One region of the Alteromonas sp. McT4-15 genome, then DNA from elsewhere that is predicted to be linked to it. Evidence: predicted binding sites of a transcription regulator. Region 1 holds the regulator's gene; the other holds the start of a gene.
The links. The regulator FliA, encoded in region 1, starts transcription of late flagellar genes. The targets are predictions, from matches to a motif close to CTAAAGNTNNNNNNNNNNNNGCCGATA.

Region 1 (9,062 bases):
AATCGTTTTGTTTACACCGGCAGATTCAATGATCATTTGCTTGCCACCCGGCGCTAAGTACGCGTGTCCCGGTTTAAGTACATCGCCAGTTTCGGCTTCTTTTACACTTATTTTGCAATTGGAATCTAAACGCTGAGCAAACGCAGACGTGAATGTACCCGGCATATGCTGAACAAGGACAATTGGATAAGGGAAGTCTGCAGGTAGCGGCGACAATACCTTCTGTAACGCGACAGGCCCTCCAGTTGATGCACCTATTGCTAAGCACTTATAGTGCTTGCCGCTTGGCCTTACCGAAGACACCGTTGGCTGTTTTGCCGCGTCTTTACGGCCAGACAACAAACCTGAACTTCTAAAAAAAGCCGGTTTAGGCGCATTTTCTGGAAGGCGTCTTGTTTCTACAGAGCGCATAACAGGGCGTTTAAGACCAACACCGCGTCGCGCAATAAGACGAACTTTTGTACACAATAAACGTGTCGCATCTTTTCGATCTTGCGCGATGTCTTCAAATTTCTTTGGCAGAAAATCGAGTGCCCCCGCTTCTAACGCATCAAGTGTGGCTTGCGCGCCATGATGGGTTAGCGAGGAAAACATCAGTATAGGAGTTGGACGCTTCTCCATAATGGCTTTTACCGCAGAAATTCCATCCATGATCGGCATTTCCACGTCCATTGTTATTACGTCTGGAGTGAGGGTTTCTAACTTCTCGAGCGCATCTCGCCCATTTCTCGCTTCGCCTACTACTTCCAACTCTCTATCGGCATCGAGAATTTCTTTCACTCGACGTCGATAGAAAGTAGAGTCGTCCACGACCAGGACTTTAAAGACCATGGATTACTTTTCCTATTATTACAGCCCTACTTTATGGGCTTACGGGCGTAACGCTTCAGTAGACTCGGTATATCCAAAATAAGTGCAATACCACCATCAGATGTTATTGTCGCACCAGCCATACCCGGCGTGCCCTGTAAGAGCGCATCTAACGGCTTAATAACCACTTCTTCTTGACCAATTAATGCATCAACCACAAAGCCGACTTGCTGCGTTCCAATCTGTACCACAACAACGTGTCCTTTTTCTTTATCGATGTTCTTAGGACCACGAATCAGCCATTCTCCAAGGAAGAACAGCGGAATAGCTTTGGAGCGGACAATCATCGTCAGCTGACCATCAACCGTATTGGTTTTCTTGATGTCCATGTTAATGATTTCATTCACTGCACCAAGCGGTAACGCAAAGGTTTGTTTGCCTACGACAATCATTAATGTTGGAAGTATGGCTAGAGTAAGCGGTACTTTGATGTCTAATCGCGTACCTTTACCAAGCTGCGAGTCGATATTAACGGTACCGTTTAGTTGGTTAATCTTGGTTTTAACCACATCCATACCCACACCACGGCCCGAAATATCGCTAATTTCAGTTTTCGTTGAGAACCCAGGGGCAAAGATAAGATTAAAAGCTTCCACGTCTGACATACGAGCTGCAGCATCTGCATCAAGCACACCGCGGCTTATCGCAATTTCTTTAAGCTTTTCGGGATCCATACCTTTACCATCGTCTTCGATAGTAAGAAGGATGTGATCGCCTTCTTGTGATGCAGACAGCTGAACCGTCCCCATGCGCGGTTTACCGGCCGCTGCGCGGTCATCAGGCATTTCAATACCATGGTCCACTGAGTTTCTCACCAAGTGAACCAACGGATCGGCCAATGCTTCAACCAAGTTCTTATCTAGATCGGTTTCTTCACCAACCAACTCAAGGGTAATTTCTTTCTTGAGGCTTCGAGCGAGGTCGCGTACAACGCGGGGGAATCGACCAAATACCTTTTTGATTGGCTGCATGCGGGTTTTCATTACCGCGCCTTGCAAGTCGCCTGTTACAACATCAAGGTTAGCAATAGCTTTCGACATACTTTCGTCATTGCTATTAATACCCAAACTAATAAGGCGATTTCGAACCAATACCAACTCGCCGACCATATTCATAATCTGATCTAAGCGTTTGGTGTCAACACGCACTGTAGTCTCAGCCGGAGGTGCTGCTGGTGCGGCTTTTTTATCGTCTTTTTTAGGTGCTTCTTTCTTCGCTGCCCCAGCAGGCGCTGGAGCAGGAGCGGCTGCTGCAGCCTTTTGCGGCGCTGGACTAGCCTTAGGTGCTGCTGGCGCTTCGCTTTTCGCTTTGTTAATCGCTTCGGTAGCCGCTTTATCTACCACTGGCTCAGCGGGCGTTGACGATTGTTTGGTAGGACCTTGCCCCGAACCATGCAATTGATCAAGTAGCGCTTCAAACTCATCGTCAGTAATTTCTTCATCGCTTGATGCAGATACCGGTGCTGTTGGCGCAGGAGCTGATGCAGGTGCTGCATCTTCGCTACTGCCAAATTGACCTTTACCGTGTAAATCGTCAAGAAGCGCTTCGAATTCTTCATCGGTGATGTCATCGCTATCACCGCCTGCGCTTGGTGCAGGTTCAGCGGCTTTTGCTGGCGCTGCTGCCTTAGGTGCAGACTGACCGGGAGCACTTGAACCATGAAGTTCATCTAGCAAGGCTTCGAATTCATCTTCGGTGATTTCATCAATGCCACCACCGTCACTTGACGACGATGTAGGCTCTGACTCTTCAATAACAAGTTCAGGCTCATCCTCAAACTCTGCAGGCTGAGCTGCACTTGGTGCAGTATCGCCAAAGATATTTTCGTCAGGAGATTCTGGGCGACTTAGTTTGTGTAACAAGTCGACAAGATGTGCATCTGCAGGTTCTAGAGGATCACGCGCTTTAACACGTTCAAACATCTCTACCACCACGTCGGTGGCCTGCAAAATAATATCCATTAACTCCGGCGTGAGTGTACGTTGCCCGTTTCGCATAACATCGAAAACGTTTTCGGCCCCGTGGCATATTTCAACCAACTCAGTCAGGGATAGAAACCCTGCTCCGCCTTTAACAGTATGGTAGCCGCGGAAAATTGCGTTCAGCAAATCCGCGTCTTCTGGATTGTTCTCAAGATCAACGAGCTGTTCTTGTAATTGTTCAAGTATCTCTCCAGCTTCTACTAGAAAGTCCTGTAATATATCCTCGTCAACATCAAACGACATGCGCCCGCTCCCCTAAAAACCTAAGCTAGACAAAAGATCATCTACATCATCTTGGCCAGAAACAACATCATCGCGGTTTTCCGCGTCGATAATTGGGCCTTCCGCTTGTACACCATCATTTTTATCGGCCTTAACGCTAGAAGGTTTAGAATGTTCTGAACCGTCGCGCTCGCCAAACATGGTTAACATGTTTACTAGGCTGTCCTCGACTTCTTTTACCAAGTCGATAACGCGGCGAATTACCTGACCAGTTAAATCTTGATAACCCTGTGCCATCAATACTTCTGTCAGTAACTGTGTGAGCTTAGTTGATTGCTCTGCGCTTTCTTCAAGTAAATTATCTAAATCTGCACAAAGCGCTTTGAACTCGCCTAGTTCAATTTGGCGGTTCATTAGCTTTTTCCACTCAGGCATCACTTTCTCGATGCGCTCAGCGAGCGTTTCTGCAATTGGCATGCTCGCTTCCACTGCATCCATAGTAGTATTAGCAGCTTTTTCAGTTTCTTCAATGACGTATGTCAGACGAGACTGTGCATCAGGCATATCTTCGGTCGCAAGATTCTTAATGCGATCGTCAATCTGAAAATTATTGAGCGCGTCATGAAGTTGACGCGTCAGTTTTCCCACTTCTGCAAACAGCTCAACATTTTCCTTCATTGAGGCTGCTTCAAGTAGTGCACTGGCCGAAGCGTTATCACCCTCTTCAAGATAGGCGACAAGTTGTCTAGCTTCTTCCAATGTAATCGGAACGTTTACATTTGATGACATCCAGTAAACCTCGTTTCTCTGGTGAGCGTCTGGATCAACCTAAACGTTCGAAAATTTTATCCAATTTTTCTTTTAATGTTGCTGCAGTGAAAGGCTTAACCACATAGCCGTTCACGCCGGCTTGCGCTGCCGCAACAATTTGTTCTTTCTTGGCTTCAGCAGTAACCATTAGTACAGGTAAATGCTTCAGTTTATCGTCGGCACGAATAGCACGAAGCAAGTCAATTCCTTGCATACCTGGCATATTCCAATCGGTAACGACAAAGTCAAAGTCGCCTTGCTGTAGCATTGGCAACGCCGTACTTCCGTCATCCGCTTCCTGGATGTTGGAGAAACCCAAGTCTTTAAGTAGGTTTTTGATGATACGTCTCATGGTAGAAAAATCGTCAACCACGAGAATTTTCATACTTTTATCCAAAATAGCCTCCAGTGAGGGGTTAATTGTTATTAATATCTATTCTTCGTCAGCTTGCCACGACTTCATTCGTGATTTGAGTTTTAACATGGCCTGACTGTGAATTTGGCTTACTCTCGATTCACTAACATCAAGTACTTCACCTATTTCTCGTAGGTTTAGCTCTTCATCATAGTATAAAGAAAGCACGATAGCTTCTCGTTCAGGTAATGTTGTAATCGCATGGGCTAACGCCTTTTGGAAAGCACCTTGCATCAAGTCTTCAAGTGGTGCGTCGCTACCCCGATTTTGTTCAGTCGAAATAACGTCCTCAGACACACCTAAATCTTCAATGCCAACCAACTTACCAGCATTTACTTCATTCAACATTTGATGATAGTCCTGCAAACTCACATTGAGTTTAGCAGCAATATCAGAATCTCTGGCATCGCGACCAGTCTCGCCTTCTACTTGCGAAATGGCTTCCGTTATCGCGCGACCGTTGCGATGCACTGACCGCGGTGTCCAATCGCCTTTACGAATCTCGTCTAGCATAGCACCGCGGATACGAATACCCGCAAAGGTTTCAAAGCTCGCACCTTTCGAGCCGTCAAAATTTCGAGCAGCTTCTAATAAACCAATCATGCCTGATTGAATTAAATCGTCAACAAGTACACTAGCGGGCAAACGCGCCATCAAGTGATGAGCGATACGTTTAACCAAAGGCGCATGTCGTTCGACTAACTGCGACTTATCGGTTTGTTGTTGATAAGCTGCTGCCTTGCTATTCAACGCTGATTTCCTACTGCTTTTTCTGCAACCAACTGTTCAATAAAAAACTCTAAATGACCACCTGGCTGAGCCGGGATTGGCCACGACAATGCCTTATTAGCCAGTTGAGTAATTGCAACGGCAGCAGGCGAACCTGGGTAGGCATCGACGATAGCGGTTTGTTTGCGTACCGCTTTACGAATATTTTCATCAAACGGGACAGTTGCCACTAATTCTAGTGCAACATCCAAAAATCGACCTGTTACTTTGCTTAATTTACTAAATAGCTCTTGCCCTTCTCGCACATCGCGTACCATATTGGCGACCACTTTAAATCGAAACACGCCGTGTTCGCGATTCAAAATTTTGATTAAGGCGTAAGCGTCAGTTAATGATGTAGGTTCGTCGCACACTACCACCATAATATCCTGTGACGCTTTAGAAAAGCTTAATACCATGTCTGAGATACCCGCTGCGGTATCGACGATGAGAACATCAATTTGTGAACGTAATTCACTAAAGGCGCGAATTAAACCCGCATGCTGAGTAGGTGATAACTCTGCCATTGACTGTGTACCCGATGTCGCTGGCGCAATCTTGATCCCATGCGGACCAGTGACGAGTACTTCATCAAGCGTGCATTCACCCGATAATACGTGAGAAAGATTTTTCTCGACGCGAAGACCTAACATCACATCGACATTAGCCAGACCTAAGTCTGCATCGAGAACCATTACACGCTTACCCTGCTTAGCCATAGCAATGGCGGTGTTTAGTGTAATATTTGTTTTACCGACGCCACCTTTACCTCCGGTGACGGCAATAACTTTGATTAACCTTGATTGCTTCATTTTTCTTAAGCTACTCGCTTGGTCGTCAATCATACTGCTTATGCTGTTTTAATGGCGTTGTTACTACTAGTATGATTCAAACCGTACTTTTTATAAAGCTTTGCAGCAGCAGAAACCAAAGATTTTGCTTCTGCAATCTTAATGTCTTCTGGTACTTTTTGCCCATCGGTGACATAACTAACCGGTAACTGGTACTCAACTGCAGCACTAAGCACCTCTCCTAAAGAGTAGCACTCATCTAACTTTGTGAAAATACAGCCACTTAGTTCAATTTCATCATACGCTTTAATTATTCTCTGCAGTGCAGGATATTGTGTATTTGCCTGCGCTACCAAATATTTTTTCACTTGTGGCATTTGACCATTGTCAAATTGCTTAATTTGTTTAATCAAACGGCTATCTCGCTGACTAAACCCTGCTGTATCAATCAATACTAGACGCTTGTGACGCAGTTGGAAAAGTAAATCTGCTAACTCTTCGCTGGTTTGTGCTTTTCTTACTGTACAGCCAATTATCTTTCCGTAAGTAGCCAGTTGTTCAAACGCAGCTATTCTGTACGTATCAATGGTGATCATTGCCACTGATTCTGGGCCATACTTCTGGGCATATCGCGCAGCCAATTTTGCTACCGTGGTTGTTTTTCCCGTTCCAGTAGGACCCACCAATGCAACAGCACCTTGTGCGGTAAGTATATCGTTACCTGTTACATTTATGCGATTAGCCAATAGGTTAAGAAGGTAAACCCATGCTTCGCGCTCATTATAGTGAGCAGGCGTGTAATTTATTAGCTGAGTTGCAAGCGCGTGACTTAAGCCCATATCGGTTAAACGCGTTATCAGATATTGATGAACGGGTTTTTGACGCTTATTCTTCGCTTCCATCAAATCAGCCACCTGATATTGCAAGACGTTTCTTAGCGAGGCGAGCTCTTCTTTGATTTGTGCAAGTTCGTCTGATTGATTAGGCGCAGTTTCATCTATGCTTGACGCTTGATGTGAAGGAAACGCATCTGCTTGCTCATAGCGGCTCGCACGGGATTGAGGTTGAGGCTGAGCAGCTTCAACTTCATCAATAAAGTCATCAGAAAAGTTAAGGTGCGATGCAATTTCATTGGCATGCTGCGCATTGGCAGAGGTATCTTTTTGGCTATGCGGCTGAGTGCTTGAACCATGTTGCTTTTCAAGTAGCGCTTTTAAACTGTCTGGGCCGTCATCACCGATGATTTCACTTAAGCTAGGAACAGCTTTCTGACCGGGCGCTTTAGAGGCGGGTTTTGGCACTGACAACTTAGCCTCTGGCTCTTTATCGTAAGCTGCAACAAGCTCAATACCGTCAGCAACTTTGCGGTTTGACATAATAACCGCATCGCTACCCAACTCAGCTTTTACTTGGCTTAACGCCTCACGCATATCTTTGCCGAAGAAACGTCTTATTTTCATTGCAACCTCTCCAATCGCTCAGTGTCAGATTATTGACCGACCGAACTGACTATTTTTATCTGCTTATCATCAGGCACTTCTTGGTACGAAAGTACGTGGAGCCCAACAACTGAATACTTTAAGAAGCGTGACAGCACAGGTCTTAGCATACCTGACGTCAGCAATACTGCAGGCTCGCCTTCGAGTTCCTGCTGCTGACTGGCTTGTTGCAATGATTTTTGCAACTTGTCTGCTAGTCCTGGCTCTATGCCAGCACCATCTTCACCGCCCGCTTGAAGAGACTGGTGCAACATCTGTTCCAACTCTGGCGCCAAGGTTATGACAGGTATCTCTTTGGCGCCTTGTGTAATCTCTTGAACAATCAGTCGTTTCAACGAAATACGCACCGCAGACACGAGTACATCAGGGTCTTGGCTACGCGTACCATACTCACTTAGGGTTTGAACAATAGTGCGCATATCACGAATTGGTACGCCTTCGAATAACAACGTTTGCAATACTTTAACTACGGTACTAAGCGGTAAAATATCCGGCACCAGTCCTTCAACCAGTTTAGGATGCTGTTTTGCCAACATATCAAGAAGTTGCTGAGCTTCTTCATGACCTAATAGTTGATACGCATTATTAGTAAGAAGCTGGCTTAAATGGGTTGCCACAACCGTTGCGGCATCGACCACGGTATAACCGAGTGTTTGAGCATGTTCGCGCTTATTCGGTTTTATCCATACAGCATCGAGCCCAAAAGCGGGATCTTTCGTTGCGCGTCCTTCAAGCTTGCCGAATACCTGCCCTGGATTAATCGCAAGCTCTTCGTCGTGACTGATGAGTGAGTCGCCAATGGTCACGCCGAGCATGGCAATGGTATAAGTATTTGGTTCTAAATCGAGGTTATCGCGAATATGTACAGGAGGAATAAGAAACCCAAGTTCTTGCGACAATTTCTTACGCACGCCTTTAATGCGTGTTAATAACTCGCCACCTTGTGACTTATCGACAAGCGGGATAAGGCGATAGCCAACTTCTAACCCAATGGTATCGACTTGCTGTACATCATCCCAACCCAGCTCTTTGACTTCTGGCGCAACGGTTTCATCCTTAACCACGTCAGGGACTTTAGGCTCGGCAGCTTTTTTCTTCTCTTGTTGTGATTGCCAATAAGCAAAGCCTGCAATCAAAAAAGAGAAACCAAGAAACGCAACGTGGGGCATGCCAGGAATAATACCCATAACAAAAAGTACACCAGCGGCAATATACAAGGCTTGATTATTACCAAGTTGACCACGTATCTCTTTGCCCATCTCCTGAGTTTCGTTTTCACGAGTAACGATAATCGCGGTTGCGACTGACAAAAGTAGCGATGGAATTTGCGCGACAAGACCGTCACCGATAGTCAGGATAGTGTAAATTTCAATGGCGTTTCCAAATGTAAGATCATGCTGAATCATACCAATGAATAACCCACCAACTATATTGATGAGCATAATGAAAAGGCCCGCTACCGCATCGCCTTTTACAAATTTTGACGCACCGTCCATCGAACCGTAAAAGTCGGCTTCTGCGGTAATTTCTTCACGACGTTGACGCGCTTGGTCTTGGTCGATATACCCAGCGTTCAAGTCGGCATCAATTGCCATTTGCTTACCTGGCATAGCATCAAGAGTAAAGCGAGCACTTACTTCTGAAATACGACCTGCACCTGCGGTTACCACTTTAAAGTTGATAATGAGCAAGATAGCAAACACCA
Region 2 (9,062 bases), on a different contig from region 1:
CTGCTGGGCCCGGTTCAAAGAACTATGGCCGTTTATCGGTTATGGCACAATATTACTGTCATGTCATTCCTGTACTTAACGTGCCGCCAGGTGCTTTCAAGCCTGCACCAAAGGTAGACTCGGCAGTAGTAAAATTAGTTCCCCACAGTGCACCACCCGTTGATGTTGTTTCGGTAAATACGCTTGAGCGTGTCTGTGCACAAGCCTTTAACCAACGCCGAAAAACCATTCGTAACTCTTTGAAAGATTGCTTGAGTGAAGAAGAAATAAGCGCATTAGGTATCGACCCAACATGTCGGGCAGAAGTGCTGTCTCTTGGCAATTTCGCCACACTTGCCAATGCAGTTTCAGCTAAAGAGAGCCAGCAAGAGCAGTAAGGCATCTATGGAAGAACTCGATATTCAGGTGCGAGTGAAAACTCGCCACCTTCCTGACCACCTCCCTTCTGACGCCAAGCAATACGCGTTTGCCTATCACATCACAATAGAGAATAAGAGTAACGAGACAGTTCAATTGATTAATCGTTATTGGCGTATAACCGACGCAAACGGTAAAACCTCTGAAGTGGAAGGGGTCGGTGTTGTTGGAAAACAGCCGATATTAAAGGCAGGTGAAAGTTTTGATTACACCAGTGGCGCGGTCATTGACACACCCGTTGGAAATATGGAAGGCTACTATGAAATGGAACGTGAAAACGGCGAGCGTTTCCGCGTGCCAATTTCAGTATTCCGTTTAGCCATTCCCAGTATTCTCCATTAAGGTAGCTTCGCATGTCGCAAGGCAACACGTACGTCATTGGTGATATTCAAGGTTGTTATGATGGTCTGCGTCGCGTGCTGGATAAAGCGCGCTTTGACCCCAATGCCGATTCACTCTTCGCAGTGGGCGATTTAGTGGCTAGAGGTGAAGACTCTCTAAGTACATTGCGCTTTCTTAAATCTCTTGGTAACAGTTTTTCCAGTGTTTTAGGGAATCACGACCTCCATTTACTTGCCGTTGTAAATAACATACGCAAAGCGAAAAAATCGGATAAGCTCGCGCCGCTACTCAGTGCTCCAGATTTGCCGGAACTTGTGGATTGGTTACGTCACTTTCCTCTTGCCCAAAAAGTAGCAAACAACACAGTCATCGTTCATGCAGGCTTATATCCTATGTGGTCAACGCACAAGCTACTTGCGTTAAGTGACGAAGTGAGTGATGTACTCAAGCGCCCGCAATACGCTACCTTTCTAACAGAAATGTACGGCAACAAGCCTGATAAATGGTCAGAGGAATTAACAGGTAGCGAACGCCTGCGGTTTATCGTAAACGCCTGCACAAGAATGCGTTTCGTTCACAAAAATTCGACGCTAGATTTCGATAACAAAGCACATCCCAGTGCCATAATGCATAGTACAAGCAGCACCTTACTTCCATGGTTCGAACATAAAAATACGCATTTGCGCCACAATGAAAAGGTCGTTTTTGGGCATTGGGCCGCGCTGGCAGGACAAACCAATAACCCGCAATTTATTGGTCTAGATACCGGTTATGTATGGGGCCAATCCATGACAATGTTAGAGCTTGGTAGAAATGAGGTAATTAGCGTTTCGGCATGAGCGTACGCTTCATTTAGTAAGCAAACTTGCTTACGAACAGTAAAAACTTGACCTAAACTGGTACAACCAGTAACTATTTATGTGCAAATAGCATAAATAAAGTAAACATTAAGTCCCTGAAGCCGATACAATTATTTGTGATAGTAACGATGATGTATTAAACCTTCACCCTAAAGTACAATCACATTCGTGTTGATTTGGGTGTATTTTAATAAGGTTGAGGGGTAATATCGTTAGTGATAAGAACAAAAATGCACTCATCCAGGAGTTCCGATGAAAATAACCGTAGCCACGCGCGTAATCGGGGGATTTGTAGCGATCAGCGCACTTCTGATCGTAATCAGTGTTGTTTCGCTTTATAACCTCAATTCAATAGGCTCTGCGACCGAAGAGGTCAACGATGTCGCTCTTCCAACCGTTGCAGGTAGTAACGCGTTGAAAGCCAGCTTTCTGAACATGGGTCGGCTAACTTTTGAGAGTTATATTGAAGAAGAGCTCAATGGACTTGAGAAAAAACGCACTTCGTTTAACGCCGCAAAAGAGAGCTTTGATAGTGAGTACAAGAAACTTGCCCTTGCTGTCGATGACCAACCACAGTTAAAGAGTACGCTGAATTCAGTTCGACAATCTTTTGATGCGTATACCGTAAACGTCGAAGAAATGTATAAGAATCATGAAAAGTACTTGGGACTTCGCAATACAATTCAAGACCGCTTAGGCGACGCTGAAGATAACGCAGATGACGCTTCAACATATCTTCTTGATTTTTCTGACTTAGATGCTGTTCAAAGCAACGCTAGTCTACGTAGAGCAGCCGAAGTAGGCAGTCAATTAGAGTCTTCACTGTTATCCCTACTTACGGTATCTAACGAATACGTAAAAACGCAAACGATAGTGCGCTCTCAAACTTTGGGTAATGAAGTTGACCTTGTTGTTGAAAAAGTGGTTACCCAGCTAAGCGAAATGGTTGAAACCGCTGGTGGCCGCGATGACTCAGGAACACTGGATGAAATTAACGATTTAGTTAACGGTGCAGTAAATGCGATTAAAGCAAGTGATGGCGTAGTTCAGCTACATGTAGATCGCTTAGAGCGCCGAAATGATGCGGAAAAAGCGCTTAACGCATCTGATGCGAATATCGCTCAGGGCATTATTGAGCTAGAAAAACTGTTAACAGAAGCCGACAGAAAGGCCAGCGATATAGAAGAACAGGTAAACGGCACCATCACGACAGGTAACACCATTGTTGTGCTAGTGGTACTTTTCTCAATTGCCATTGCTGCATTTATTGGGTTTGTAACAGTACGCGCGATTACTCGCCCGCTTTATCGCGTTAATGAGTTACTGACAGTAGCATCGTCTGGAGATTTAACACATCGCCTTGATGATTCAGCACAAGACGAGTTTGGACTGCTGGCCAGAAACTGTAATAAGCTAATTGGTAACTTGAAAGAGTTGATCACTGCTATTAACGTGCGTGCAGAGCAGCTTGCTGCCGCATCAGAGCAAACCTCAGCAGTGACCGCGCAAACTACGCATTCAATCCAAGACCAAAAGTCGCAAATTGGACAAGTGGCCACAGCAACAACAGAAATGCACTCCACGTCACAACTTGTGGTGCAAAATGCAGAAGATACGCTTAGTCAAATCCGTCATGCGGATGCCGAGGCAGAAAATGTCAGACAAATTTCAATAGAAAACAAAAATACTATCGAAATTTTGGCTAAAGACGTTCAAGACGCAGCAGACGTTATTAATAAGCTTCATCAAGATAGCGCAAGTATAGGCGGCATTCTTGACGTTATTCGCGGTGTTGCAGACCAAACTAACTTACTTGCACTTAACGCAGCAATTGAGGCGGCGCGTGCTGGTGAGCAAGGTCGTGGTTTTGCGGTTGTAGCTGACGAGGTAAGAACCCTTGCAAGCCGTACTCAAGAATCTACCCAAGAAATCAACGCCATGATTGAGGTTCTACAAGCTGGCGCTGAACGCGCTGTTGCGGTTATGAATCAAGGTAAAGAGCAAACCGCAGCCTGTGTGGCGCAAACTGAACGTGCAACACAGGCTCTGGACATTATTTCTGATGCGGTGCATAAAGCGCACGATGTAAGTTCTCAAATTGAGCAGTCGGCCCGTGAACAAAATACGGTATCGCAAGAAATCAGTGAGAAGCTTGAAACTATAGTAGGCATTGCAGAAGAGACTACCGCTGGTGCACAACAAACGTCTGAGTCTAGCCACGAAGTGGCAAGATTAGCGGAAGAACTGCAACAATCAATTCGTCAGTTTAAGGTGTAAATACCCGTAAACTCGATAAAAAGTATGTAATGAAAGGGCTCCGCAAGGAGCCCTTTTTTGTTCCCCGGCGAAACCTAATAGGTTGGCTATACTGTAAGAAGTGTTTGTCGAGGGGGATATTTTGAGTACTCGGTCGCTTCGTTCTCAATTAGTTTTTGGGGTAGTCATTGTGATCACTACCTTTGTTGCTGTGCAATTGTGTATACGCGCATTTGTGACTTACCCACAGCTAAAAGCCCTTTCTGAGAAACACGACTTTTATGAGCTGCAGCGGGTTGCATCAGAAGTTCAGCAAGAACTTAGGGCACTTGAAAACTTGGTGTACGACAATGCCGTGTGGGACTCTACGTATAACGCCATTGCGACAAAAGATGTGAACTGGCTAGCGAAGACCTACTTTTTACCTACCAGCTATACCACGTTAGGCATTGATGGATGGCTTTTCTTTGACAAGCAAAATAATGTCGTTGCTGCTGAGGTGTTTCAATCCACTCTTACCCTTGATGAGATTAGTCAGGCCGTCACTACAAGTGGCATTTTCGACGCTGTTGAACGACAGAGCACGGTTCATACTGTGTTTTCAATGTTTAGAGATACCCCTGTGGCACTTATCGCAAGTAAAATACTTCCTTCCGATGAACAGGGTGACTCCAATGGAACCGCTGTTGTTTTACAACGAATTGACCAAGGTTTCATTGAAAAGATCACGCCTAATATTACTGGTGACATTACCTTTCATGCTATTGATTCACTAGCACCACAGGCTATTTCGCAAAGTACTTCCTTCGATGCGCTAAATGTAGATGGTATTTCAACACCAACTGGCACGGCAACACTGCCTCGTCTATACGTGCGTTTCGAATCACAACAAGGGCAAACACTATTCGCTATATCAATCGCCCGTCCCAAGGGGCCGGATAAACACGTAATTGTAGATGGAAGCCTATTAGGAGGAGCACTTGTGTCGGTGCTATCTTTGATTGTGTTCTACGGCTTTATTAATAGAAAACTCATCAACCCCGTCTATGAATTGCTGAGTCTGGTTCAGCGTGCCCAAGACGAGCAAGACTTCTCGCTTCGCTGTAAACCAGATGGTGACAACGAAGTACATCAACTCGGCACCCGATTGAATAACCTGCTCTCACTTATTGAAAAACAACAAAACGCGGTTTATGAAAAAAATCAAATACTCGAAGGGTTAAGCCGTACAGATGCATTAACAGGACTTTCTAATAGGCGCTACTTTGACGAGTGGCTAGCCACACTAGCAGATAGTTCAAGCACAACGAACAACGCCCTTAGCCTTTTAGTGATTGATATCGACTACTTTAAACTGTTCAACGATTATTACGGACATGCAAAAGGAGACGAAGCACTGAAGCTAGTTGCTTCAAGTATTAAACAGTCACTTCATGAGGCTACCGACCATGCGTTTAGGTTTGGAGGAGAAGAGTTCACCGTTATATTGCAAAACACCAACTTAAATGATGCCAAAACCGTCGCGGACAATATTCGCAAACACGTAGAGAATATTAATTATGCGCATGATAAGTCTCCTATTTCTGACTATATTACTATCTCAGTAGGCGTTGCCGCTAAAGCCCCGGGCGAGCAACTAAACGAGAGTGAACTATTTGCCGATGCTGACCGCGCACTCTATCAAGCAAAAGCCAAGGGGAGAAACACGGTGTGCAGTGCCTAGCACACCAGAGCACGCTACAAAGCATAAAAAAACGGCCAACATTGGTTGGCCGTTTTCAATAAAACAATAAAGTAGGTCTATTCAAAAAGCGCTTTATGCAACTTTCTTACAACGTCTTCACTATCTGTTTCGTTAACCAGAAATGACAGGTTATGCGGGTTTGCGCCAAAGCAAATCATACGCAAATTGAAATCAGACACCGCAGATAAGATTTTACTCGATACACCAGCAGCCGTTTGCATGTTATTACCTACGACAGTAACTAAGTCATACCCCTTTTCAACTTTCACATCACATATTGTTTCAAGCTCTGCGATAGTCTCTTTATTCAACCGCTGTGCAACTGAATTAGCCGGGTTATCTAGCGTGAACGACACCGATATTTCAGAAGTGGTTACCAAGTCTACGCTCAATTTGTGCTTTGCGATAATCGCAAACACCTGCTGCAAGAAACCCTGTGCATACATCATTTTTGGCGTTTTAACCGTCACCATTACCTGCTCTTTGCGACGGGTGATTGCGCGATAAGCGGGTTCATGCTCACAGTCGCGAACAATCCATGTGCCGCCCTTTTCAGCCTCTTTGCTCGAACCAACGAAAACTTTAATATCTTTGCGAAGCGCAGGCTCCATAGTAGCGGGGTGTAGTACTTTTGCACCAAACGTAGCCATTTCTGCGGCTTCTTCAAAGCTTAACTCAGGTAATGGACGTGCAGCAGAGGTAATTCTCGGATCGGTGGTATACACACCTATTACGTCTGTCCAAATTTCACAAGACTCAGCATCAAGTGCTTCAGCCAACAGTGCCGCGGTAAAGTCTGAACCACCGCGCCCTAATGTGGTTGTTCTGCCTTCTTCATCAGCGCCAACAAATCCTTGTGTAACTACAATGGCACTTTCTAATTCAGGTGCAAGCAGCTGTTTAGCAAGCTTTTCAATTTCTTCAATTTGTGGGGCGCCTTCGCCAAATTCACTGTCAGTGCGCAGTACTTTACGCACGTCAAAATTCATAGTTTTGACGCCCTCTTCGGCAAGTACCGATGAAAACATTAGCGACGACATTCTCTCGCCCATCGACAATAGCTGATCTTTTAAGTCATCACGATGTAAGATTTCTTCGTGAAACGCGAGGCTACGCATTTCATCAAGCAAGTCATTGAGCTTAGGCTCAATGCTCTCTTTGTCACTCAATTTATTGAGGATAGCTAACTCAATATCGATGATTGCTTGGCACGTTTCCTCAATTTGTTGTTGCGTCATTGGTGTATGCGCAAGACTGACGAGGTGGTTGGTTACACCTGCTGCGGCACTTACCACTACAATTCGCGTTTTATCATTACCGGCAACAATTCGGGCACAATTTTGCATTACTTCATAATTCGCAACGCTAGTTCCACCGAACTTAGCTATCGATAAGGCATTTGTCACTATATTTAACTCCAGAATAAGCTAGCTTTAAGCCAGCACAATCGCGCGTTAACTCGCAATTAGTCAATCGTTATTTGGTCGCCGACTTTAATCTCATTCTCGGCAAACCACCCTTGGTTCATTTCCAATGCGTAAAGTACCTCTTTCGATGATCCGACCGACTCCAAGCTATGTGGAGTGAGAGGTTTTATATCCGTGATTACGCCATTTCTGTCGATAAATGCTACGTCTAGAGGAATGAAGGTGTTCTTCATCCACATTCCCGCAAACCGTGGTGATTCGAACTTGAAAAACATGCCACAGTCTTCACAAAGCGACTTGCGAAACATCAAACCGCGCGCTCGCTGCTCGAACGTTTTGGCGTATTCAACATTCAAGGTTTCCTCACCGACTGTGAGTGTTGCCTTGTCAAATACCACTGTTGATTCTGCGTCAACTTGCGCTTGAGCACACCCTAAGGTTAATACAAGTGCGGCAACAATAAAGAAAGATTTTCCCATTAGACATTCCTTTTCGCCATAAAAAAGCCGGTCGCCTATAGGGCCACCGGCTTTGTAGTTTATACACTATTTTATGCAACATTCAATGTTGGGATAATACGTGCCTTGGCCTCTTCTTCTGCTTGCTTAAAGCTAGGCATTTTGTCGAAGTTAGTGAGATATGTCTGCATTTGGCCTTTGCCGAAGGAAACTTGCAAAGCGGGGTTTGCCATTACGGGTTTTACCTGCGTACTTAAACGTTACCCAACTATTGACTGGCGGAGGGTTTTCTCTTTCTTTGTCACTAAAGCCGCTACCTAATTTAAAGATAACGCCTTCTCTGGTTTGCACCAATAAGGCGCCTAATACATCAGTATATTTCCCTTTGCCTTTCACATGGCTAATCACTTTAGCCTCGTCATCATCAAACTTTTTGAGTTTTAAAAGGTATTCACTTCTACCGTTGAAATAGAGCGCGTTTTTGTGATGAAGCATTAACCCTTCACCACTGTGAGACAGCACTTTATCTAGCGTTTTTTCTAGCTCATGCAGTGACGTTAAGTTGTACTGTTCAACCAGTGACAATGAGACATTTTTCGCGTCGTCTATAAGGCGGCGCAGCACCTTTAAGCGAGATTCAAAAGGAAGATCAGATTGGGGAAGGTCAAAAGCCATAAAAGCAACATGGTGCCAGCGGGTATCCGGTGTATAGCTAAGCACCACAGAAGTAGTCTTCTCAAACTGCCCTCGCTCAATCCACAATTCGCCATCTAATGCTACATTTGGCCAATCCTTTGTAAACCAATGCGGTGTATGAATAAGTGTTCCACTGCGGGTCAACAGTTGACTTCCCGTCCACCTTGCGCGGATACCATCAAGCTTTTCACTAACCCAGTAATTTTCTATGGTGATAATGTCCTGTTCAATATCGTAAGGTGTTGCTAGTTGAAGTGGCGTTATGTCCGCTGCAGCATGTAACGGTGAAGCTACGAGCATTGAAAAAACATACGCTGAGTACCCGGCCCTGTTCATCACTTGTCTCCCTTGATATAACGCGTTATGTCAGGGTCAAGTGTACAGTGCAGCGAATAGGTTAAAACTGGTCTTTGGCATGGTTTTTAGAAACCCAAAGTACACAAATAGTGCTAACTGTGGGCTGCTATTGAAATGGGCAAGTAAAATTCCGCCATAGCATTGGGACAGCAATGGCTTATGTTGCTTTCACTAAGAAAACAAATAGGAACTACGATAAATGATATTTTCTGAAAATTAGCTGACCAAGCAAATCCATTAAGTCGATTCAATGAACCTGCTTGGGCTACGATGTATACCTTGCTCTCACCAACAGGTATTAATTGTTGGGTAAACAGCAACGTCGTTTAACTAAATTCCAGCAAAATATCACTACCGAAGTGGCAAATATGCTACCTCGGACTCTGCTCTTTGAAGTGAGTTTCTAACTCTAGTAATTTCTTGCTCGTGAATAGTTGGAGCAAAAACATCTACCTTTTTAATTTTTTTCGGGCCTGTATCAACGCCGTTTCCGTCGCGACAAGAA

Region 2: LHL20_RS07415 (HAMP domain-containing methyl-accepting chemotaxis protein) is a predicted target of FliA. The motif match lies at 1,700-1,726, and genes of this name have one in related genera.

What each region holds. Positions count from the first base shown of each region.
Region 1 covers NZ_JAJALG010000003.1:48,863-57,924, forward strand. The annotation lists gene LHL20_RS03485 (protein-glutamate methylesterase/protein-glutamine glutaminase) at 1-831, opposite strand, end outside; gene LHL20_RS03490 (chemotaxis protein CheA) at 858-3,095, opposite strand; gene LHL20_RS03495 (protein phosphatase CheZ) at 3,108-3,863, opposite strand; gene cheY (chemotaxis response regulator CheY) at 3,898-4,281, opposite strand; gene LHL20_RS03505 (RNA polymerase sigma factor FliA) at 4,318-5,049, opposite strand; gene LHL20_RS03510 (MinD/ParA family protein) at 5,046-5,912, opposite strand; gene flhF (flagellar biosynthesis protein FlhF) at 5,918-7,318, opposite strand; gene flhA (flagellar biosynthesis protein FlhA) at 7,348-9,062, opposite strand, start outside.
Region 2 covers NZ_JAJALG010000007.1:9,771-18,832, reverse strand. The annotation lists gene rsmA (16S rRNA (adenine(1518)-N(6)/adenine(1519)-N(6))-dimethyltransferase RsmA) at 1-377, shown strand, start outside; gene apaG (Co2+/Mg2+ efflux protein ApaG) at 385-759, shown strand; gene LHL20_RS07420 (symmetrical bis(5'-nucleosyl)-tetraphosphatase) at 771-1,598, shown strand; gene LHL20_RS07415 (HAMP domain-containing methyl-accepting chemotaxis protein) at 1,872-3,896, shown strand; gene LHL20_RS07410 (diguanylate cyclase) at 4,018-5,598, shown strand; gene lysC (lysine-sensitive aspartokinase 3) at 5,676-7,025, opposite strand; gene LHL20_RS07400 (DUF192 domain-containing protein) at 7,085-7,525, opposite strand; gene LHL20_RS07395 (DNA ligase) at 7,676-8,536, opposite strand; gene LHL20_RS07390 (hypothetical protein) at 8,909-9,062, opposite strand, start outside.